2 regions of the Paenibacillus sp. FJAT-27812 genome follow, and region 1 is predicted to be linked to the other one. Evidence: riboswitches for the same ligand, from Rfam matches in the RefSeq annotation. Region 1 holds a riboswitch; the other holds the start of a gene.
The links. Region 1 has a riboswitch for ZMP and ZTP ahead of rpiB (ribose 5-phosphate isomerase B). Riboswitches for the same ligand answer to the same signal wherever they lie in the genome.
Positions count from the first base shown of each region.

Region 2: linked by a shared signal. The riboswitch ahead of ADU23_RS03340 (bifunctional 5,10-methylenetetrahydrofolate dehydrogenase/5,10-methenyltetrahydrofolate cyclohydrolase) and the one ahead of rpiB (ribose 5-phosphate isomerase B) in region 1 are both predicted to bind ZMP and ZTP.

Region 1 covers NZ_LIGH01000001.1:2,488,306-2,492,523, reverse strand. The annotation lists gene glyA (serine hydroxymethyltransferase) at 1-301, opposite strand, end outside; gene ADU23_RS10745 (TIGR01440 family protein) at 381-986, opposite strand; gene rpiB (ribose 5-phosphate isomerase B) at 1,003-1,461, opposite strand; ZMP/ZTP riboswitch at 1,560-1,640, opposite strand; gene ADU23_RS10735 (low molecular weight protein arginine phosphatase) at 1,712-2,290, opposite strand; gene ADU23_RS10730 (manganese efflux pump MntP) at 2,332-2,892, opposite strand; gene ADU23_RS10725 (L-threonylcarbamoyladenylate synthase) at 3,029-4,090, opposite strand; gene spoIIR (stage II sporulation protein R) at 4,215-4,218, opposite strand, start outside.
Region 2 covers NZ_LIGH01000001.1:773,580-777,797, reverse strand. The annotation lists gene ADU23_RS03345 (sugar-binding transcriptional regulator) at 1-409, shown strand, start outside; gene ADU23_RS03340 (bifunctional 5,10-methylenetetrahydrofolate dehydrogenase/5,10-methenyltetrahydrofolate cyclohydrolase) at 652-1,494, opposite strand; ZMP/ZTP riboswitch at 1,557-1,636, opposite strand; gene ADU23_RS03335 (ABC transporter ATP-binding protein) at 1,826-3,553, shown strand; gene ADU23_RS03330 (ABC transporter ATP-binding protein) at 3,557-4,218, shown strand, end outside.

The DNA of each region.
Region 1 (4,218 bases):
CAGCCATGTTCGCTTGTGCGCCGGAGTGTGGCTGTACGTTCGCATGCTCAGCGCCAAACAGTTCTTTTGCACGGTTGCGAGCGATGTCCTCAACGATGTCAACATGCTCACAGCCGCCGTAGAAACGCTTGCTCGGGTAACCTTCTGCATATTTGTTAGTCAGGACGCTTCCCATTGCTTCGAGCACCGCTTCGCTAACGATGTTCTCGGATGCGATAAGCTCGATATTGTCGCGTTGACGGCCAAGCTCTAGGCCTAGCGCTTTTAGAACCTCAGGATCTTGCTTGCGTAAATTTTCCATTTCAGTATTCCTCCTCAAGTTAGATAGCCTGTATTTTAAAATGGTTAAAAATCAACTCATTATGGCTCAAAAATGTAACCTAATCGCATGTTCCAGCAGCTTGATCAGCCGTTATATTCGTCTCCAGCTCATATACCGCACGGGAACCGCCTATAAGCTTCGGCCTTGTAACGGCCATCGTCACATGCGCCTCGCCAATGCGGCGAATCGTCGGACGAACCGGTACGGCCACTCTCTTCAAATGCATGCCGATGAACGTATCTCCGATATCGACGCCCGCGTGCGCTTGCACAGCTTCTACTAAACAAGGTGACTCGAGCTGACGATAGGCGTATGCCGCCATCGACCCGCCTGCTTTTGGCACAGGTACCGCACCTACAATGTCTAATCCATAACGCTCAGCGGCAGCTTGCTCGATAACGAGCGCGCGATTCAGATGCTCGCAGCATTGATACGCCGGAATGAAACCAATATCCCTGCGGACAGCTTCCACGCCTGCATAGATCTGCTCAGCCGTCTCCGTTGTCCCTGCTGTACCGATGCGATGCCCAAGCACTTCACTTGTACTTACACCAATGACAAGCAACTGACTCATACCGATTCCGCCAGCGGACACCAGCTCTCGAACAATCGTCTCTACTTGCTCTGCAATGACTCCTGGCTGTAATTGGATGTTTTCACTCATTGCGATGGCCCCCTAATTAGGACTGGCTAATATATTGCTCTTCAATTTGCTTGACTTTATTAACCCGGCCAACATGGCGCTCGCCGTTTGAGAACGGCGTTTCAAGCCAGATCCGAACAATCTCCAGCGCAATCCCAGGGCCGATAACTCGCTCCCCAAGCGCCAATACATTCGTATCGTTATGCTCGCGAGTGGCTTTCGCCGAGAACATATCATTTACTAGCGCGCAGCGGATGCCCCGCACTTTGTTGGCAGCAATCGACATGCCGATTCCTGTCCCGCAAATCAAGATACCGCGCTCTGCTTTGCCGCTCGTAACAAGGTCGCATACAGGCAATGCATAGTCCGGATAATCAACCGATTGGTCGCAGCTGCAGCCAACATCTTCAATTTCATGACCGAGCGATTGAAGAAAAGGAACGACCTCATCCTTCAAACGATAACCTGCATGATCGGCACCAATAGCAATTTTCAACGCAAAAGACCTCCTTCGAAATGATACATCACAGTGCTAGTATACCTATTTTTGCAAAAAAAGACGAAAAAAGAGCAAGACATGCTGAATAGCATGCTGCTCTTTGCCCAGGCGACCGGCCGTATATTCCGATGCTCCACCGTGGTTACCCACTTCCGTCGCCAGTTACATCGGAAACCGTATATTGTCCTTTTATAATAGCCGAACCTTCGTGAAAAATCAATCTATATCGCATTGGGCAATTGCGGAATTACCTCTTCGAAAGCTTGTCCAGCAGCTTCACGAGCGCGTCCTCAATTTCATTCGCGCTGGTGCTGTAAACCGACAACGAGCCGCCGAATGGATCAACGATGTCGAAGCTTGGTATACGGCGCTCCAGCTCAAGCAGCCGGCTTCTCTCAGCGGAGGTCAACTGCTGCCCCAGCGCCTGCTTCATATGAAGTTCTGAATATAGACGCTCCAGCTCTTCGATATCAGCCAGTACGCGCGCGTCCTGATTGGCGTATTCTTTGAGCGTATAGGTTTTGTCGATCGCCTCCGGATGCCATTGCAAAAGCCCGCGCTTATGGTTTGCCGTCATCGTCAAAATTATATCCGCCCAGCCGACCGCTTCGCTCGTCAGCGCAAGCGACGTGCTTTTGTGATCGATGTCGCGTTGTCTAAGCGTCTCTACCGCATGTGCCGAAACCGGAAGCCCATCAATCGTAGATATGCCCGCAGAACGTACAGCAACCGTAATGTTTCTCAGAGCAGCCATCCGGCGAAGCATAGCCTCCGCCATCGGCGAGCGGCATGTATTGCCGGTACAAACAAATAAAATACGCTTCACACTGCCAACTCCTTTTCTACCCGAATCTAAGTGTCTGTCCATCAAAAAATAAACAAGATGCCAAAGACGAGCAAAATGGCCCCGCCTATGGCTTCGCCATATTCACCAAGATTGTTGCTTACTTTGCGCCCAAGCATTAAGCCCAGCACCGACATCAGCCCGCCAAAAAAACCAATCAGCAGAATGGTCGTCCACAAATTAGCTGCAAACATGCCAAGCGTGATGCCAACGGAGAAGGAATCAATGCTGACGCTTAGCGAAAGCACCAGCAAGCCCCATAGGGACCGATGGTCAAAGGACTGCACCGCGTCTCCGCGCAGCGAGCTATAAACCATATGACCGCCTAGCAGAACTAGCAAAATACCGGCTGCAGTCGTTGCCACATCTCCAAGCAAGCCGCCTACATACTGCCCGGTATATATGCCCGCAAGCGGCATTATAACATGAAACAGAGCAATCACAATGCCGAGCTTTAAAATATCCAGCAGCCGAATACCTTTCAGCCCAATGCCAAGTCCAAGTGAAAACGCGTCTAAACCGAGCGCCAACGCTATAATGAGCAGCGTCAACAGCTGTCCGGCATGCAAATGTGCTTCGACCACAGTCAATCTCCCCCATGTCCGCCTGTATTCTTTACCAAACATATGCGGGCATGAGGACAAACATACTATTTGCTGTGCCAAGCTAAATTTTCAATGACTGGAAATAACGTGAAACCCAAGCTTTTCTTGTAGCTGCCTATACGAAAATAATTCGGTTACCCGCCGCCTTAGCCAGCCGGTTCATCAAGGCTGCGCCAATGCCATGAATGCTGCAGCACTCCGCCCATATGCGCTGCGCGCCTGCGCCGTCAAACTCACGCAAGGCTGCGTATAGCAGATGCGCTGCTGCATCAAGCTCTAACTCGCTTCCCAATGAAAGCACAGTATCCGACTCATAGCGGCCAAGACGTTCTTCAAAGGCGAGCACGCCCGTAATCTCGCCGCGCGCTCGCGCAGCTGTCACTTGCGCCTGAATGTACGCGACGACAGCTTCAGAATCGCCTTGTACAAGCTCCAGCTCCCCTTGCGGCGCATAATGCGTATATTTCATGCCGGGGGAACGAGGCGCCGTCTCTGGCTCCTCTGTTATGCCGCTGTCGATTTCAGCAGCCGGCGCCGCCTGCTGCAGCGCTTCAAGCGTTATGCCTCCTGGACGCAATATCCGAATGTCCTTGTCGCCGACCAGCTCTATCACCGTCGATTCCAAGCCAACGCCCGTCGGCCCGTCGTCAACTACACCATCGATACGTCCATCTAGATCCTCCAGCACATGCTCGGCAAGCGTCGGGCTTGGCCTGCCGGATCGATTGGCGCTTGGCGCGGCAACCGGGCAGCCCGCCTGCACAAGCAGAGCAAGCGCCGTAGGGTGGTCCGGCATCCGGATGCCCACGGTTGATAAGCCAGCCGTCACTAGCGGGGAAAGCACGCCCGGACGGACAGGCAGCACAATCGTAAGCGGCCCCGGCCAAAAATGGTCCATAAGATCCGCAGCCAGCTGCGGATATGGCAGCACCAGCTCATTCAATTGCTCGCGCTGAGCGATATGAACGATAAGGGGATTGTCCGAAGGACGCCCCTTTGCGGTAAATATTCGCTCTACGGCTGCTGTGTTTCGCGCATCCGCGCCAAGTCCATACACCGTCTCCGTCGGAAAAGCAATTACGCCGCCGTCTTTCAGCTGACATGCGGCCTGTGCGAGCTCTTCGCGCAGCCGATTGTCATCAGCCTTTTTTACACGCCATATATTAGTTGTCGTCATCTTTATCCTTCAATCCTTGCCGCTAAAATTAAATTGTCCATTCATCCATTATTATAGCATAAGCGCTCCAAAACGAGCAGAAACGGCAGCTCCTCCCCGCAAAATCAGAAGGAACTGCCGCTTCTTAT
Region 2 (4,218 bases), 1.7 Mb from region 1:
CGAAATTGTGAAGCAAACGATAGAGTCGGATCGGCATATCCGCAATATTTTGGAGCTTGGGAAGCTGTCTAATATTGCAGTTGTAACTGTAGGGGCGCCAACCGACGATTCCGTATTGATTAAAGCGAATTATTTTACTCAAACCGATCTGAAAATTATTCATGAGCGGGGAGCAGGGGATATCTGTTCACGCTACATCGATACGGCAGGCGCCATATGCTCGGAAGTGCTGAACCGGCGTACGATCGGAATCAGTCTGGATGAGCTGCGGCGAAAGGAGCAGTCGATACTGGTAGCAGGCGGAGCCAAGAAAGTGAATGGCATATATGGCGCGCTGCGCGGCGGTTACTCCAACGTGCTGATAACAGATCAATTTACGGCAAGGTATTTGCTTGAGCGTGATTTGTAGAGTAAGGATAGATTCTAGCTTGCTAGAAATGTGATGTCGAGCGCGCCTGCATGGCGTGTATTATAGAAGGAACACTTCATTCCGACTATCCTAGACACGCCTCTAACTATCAATCGCTACGCTGCAGAAAGTGCAGCGCAGCGGAACGTACTCCCCCAATAGCTGCACAATCACTACCCCCTCTCACACAAAAAAAAGAGCTCTATTGCACGCACACGCTGCAACAGAGCTCTTCTATTTCCTTATCGTACCGACTTTTCCGCCGCATCAACCGTATGCTTCAGCAGCATAGCGATTGTAACGGGGCCAACGCCTGCGGGTACTGGGGTGATGGCACTGGCCTTAGCTAGGCAGGCTTCGTAGTCGACATCCCCGACGTTACCTTTGTTGTAGCCGGCGTCAAGCACGACTGCGCCTTCACGAATCCATTCCCCTTGAATAAACGCAGGTTTGCCGACCGCGGCGACGACGATATCGGCGAGCCGCAGCATGTCAGCTAGATTCTCTGTTTTGGAATGGCAGGTGGTAACGGTCGCATTGCGGTTGAGCAGCATCATGGATACCGGCTTGCCGAGAATCGGGCTGCGTCCAACGACGACAGCGTGTTTGCCCCCGATCGGTAGTTGGTAATAATCGAGTATCGCCATAATGGCGGCAGGCGTGCAGGAAGGATAGTCGGCGTAACCAAAAGCGTTTTGAGCGAAGCCAAGCGCGGTTACGCCGTCGACATCCTTCTCGATGCTTATCGCTTCAAAAGCTGCACGCTCATCGATCTGATGGGGCGCCGGGTGCTGCAATAAAATGCCGTGTACAAGCGGGTCCTGATTTAACTGCGAAATAACGTCAAGCAAGTCCTCTGTCGAGATGGACTTATCCAAGTGAACGCGACGTGACTCGATGCCGAGCCGCTTGCAGGCATTGCCTTTCATCCGAACATAGGTTTCAGAGGCAGGATCATCCCCGACCAATATAGCAGCTAAACAAGGAACGATGCCCTTTGCGCCAAGCGCCTCCACTCTTGCTTTCAACTGCTCCTTAATTGCATCAGCGACACGTGCCCCGTCCAAAATAAGTTTATCCGTCATCGTTTACCCAGCTCCTTCGAATGGTTGTCGAAAAACATAAAAAGGCAAGGGGAATGTCCCCTTACCTTTGCCCAGGCGTACGGCTAATGCTGCTATGCGCTTCCTCATGGTTCCCCATGCTCCGCCAGTCACGCACAGCTTTTTGTTGTTACGTCTATTGTAACAGCAATATATCGAAAAAACGAGCCGGATGCGATACGCAATTTATTTCCAGTTATTGGAGTGCGAAGGGAAGTTGATGGATGCTATAATTACTTCATCAGGAGGGCGCTTGAAGAGCAGCCCTCTTTATTTGCAGTTTTGCAAAATGCCGGTAGATGGAGGTGTCCCCGTGTTTAAGCTAGCTAGTTTTCTGAAAAAATATTGGCTGTCCGCAGTGCTCGCACCGCTGTTCATGCTGCTGGAGGTGTGCATGGATCTGCTGCAGCCGCGCTTTATGGCCAGCATCGTGAATGACGGCATTATGGCTGGAGATATGGGAGCAATCGCGGCTACCGCGCCCAAAATGCTGATTGCTGCCCTTATAGGCTTGCTCGCAGGCGTAGGCTGCACGGTGTTTGCGACGATTGCCTCGCAGAGCTTTGGTGCCGATTTAAGGCAGGAGCTGTTCCAAAAAATCCAGTCGCTATCGCTGAAGTCGCTCGACCGATTCGGCTCTGGCTCCATTGTAACAAGGCTGACGGGCGACGTTACGCAAATTCAGGGGCTTGTGCTGTTGATCCTCCGCGTGTTCGCGCGCGATACGTTTATTATTATCGGGAGCCTGACGATGGCTTTCATGATCAGCCCGCGGTTATCGGTCATCCTTCTGGCGATGATCCCTTTGCTCGCCTTATTTCTAATCATTACGACTCGGATCACGGTTCCTTTATTCTCAATCATGCAGCAGCGGCTCGATCAGGTGAATACTGTCATGCAAGAGAATTTGTCCGGCATTCGCGTAGTGAAAGCTTTCGTTCGGTCGGATTACGAGGAAGAAAGATTTAATGAAGCGAATTCGAATTTGTTGAAGGCCAGCCTAAAAGCAGCCAAAATCGTTGCGCTCAATACGCCGCTTATGTCGATCATTCTTAATTTCAGCATCGTAGCTGCCTTATGGTACGGGGGAATGCTCTCCGAGCAGGGCGCTTTGTCGGTCGGCAGCCTGGCGGCGTTTTTAACTTATATTACACAGCTGTTGTTCTCTACCTTGGGGCTTGGCAATCAATTGATGGCGATATCCCGTGCAAAAGCTTCGGCGGACCGCATTAACGAGGTTTTGGAGCTTCCGCGAGAGAATCAAGATACTAAGCAGCAATTCGATCAACAGCCTAAGCAAATACATGAAGGCCGAATCTCCTTCGAGCATGTGAGCTTCAGCTATGACGGCGATAGCGAGAATGCGGTTCTCCGCGACATCCATTTTGCCGTAGAGCCTGGCGAGACGATCGGCATCGTTGGCGTGAACGGAGCGGGCAAATCGACGCTGGTCAGCCTCATTCCGCGCTTTTATGAGCCTACCGAGGGAGTGCTGCGCATCGATTCGCATCCGATCAGCGAGATTGCTCCGCAGGAGCTGCACAGCCAGATTGGCATGGTGCTCCAGCAGGCGCATTTATTCAGCGGCACCATTGCGGAAAATATTAGCTACGGCAAGCCGGGTGCCAGCCAGCAAGAGATCGAGGCGGCCGCTAAGGCTGCGGAGGCGCATGCGTTCATCATGAAGCTGGAGCATGGTTATGATACCGTACTCGGACAGCGAGGCGTCAATCTATCAGGCGGGCAAAAACAGCGTTTATCCATTGCCCGCACGCTATTGCTAAAGCCAAAAATCGTCATTCTCGACGATTGCACAAGTGCCGTTGACCTTAACACCGACCAGCTCATCCGAAAATCGCTGCAAACGCTGATGAAGAGCAGCACCTGCCTTATTATCGGACAGCGGATTGCTTCCGTTCAGCAGGCAGATCGCATTATCGTACTTGAGGATGGGCAAATAACGGCGATAGGCTCGCATCAGGAGCTGCTGCAGCAAAGCAAGCTTTACAACCGGATTGCCTTATCCCAGCAAGGAGCATAAAGGATGAATCATACGCTATCGACATTAAAAAAACTCGGCACTTATTTAGTTCAGCAGCGAGCAAGACTCATCACGGTCATCATCCTTACGGTGGCCGCCGCGGGTCTTACGCTTGCAGGCCCTTATCTGCTTGGCACAGCGCTGGACGATTATATTATTGCGAAGAAATACGACGGACTGCTTCAAATCTGTCTGCTTATGCTTGGGGTATATGCGGCTGGCAGCTTAGTTGGCTGGCTGCAAGCCTTCTTCCTAGCGGATGTATCGCAGCGGACGGTTTGGAGCTTGCGCAACAACCTGTTCATTCATTTGCAAAAGCTGCCGATCCCTTTTTTCGCCGGCAAAAATCACGGCGAGCTGATGAGCCGCACGACGAACGACATCGACAATGTGACGAATACGCTGAACCAAAGCTTGATCCAGATCATATCGAGCGTCATTATGCTCATAGGCTCCTTCTCGATGATGCTCTTCTTAAACGTTTGGCTTACGCTCGTCGCGCTTGTGGTCATTCCGCTTATCGTTTTTGTATCGAAAAGAATCGCGAGAGTTACGAAGCGCCAGTTCCAAGGCCAGCAGCAGGAGCTGGGCGGTCTGAACAGCTTTATTGAAGAGACGGTATCCGGCCAGAAGGTCGTTGCCTTATTCCATCAAGAGGAGCGGAT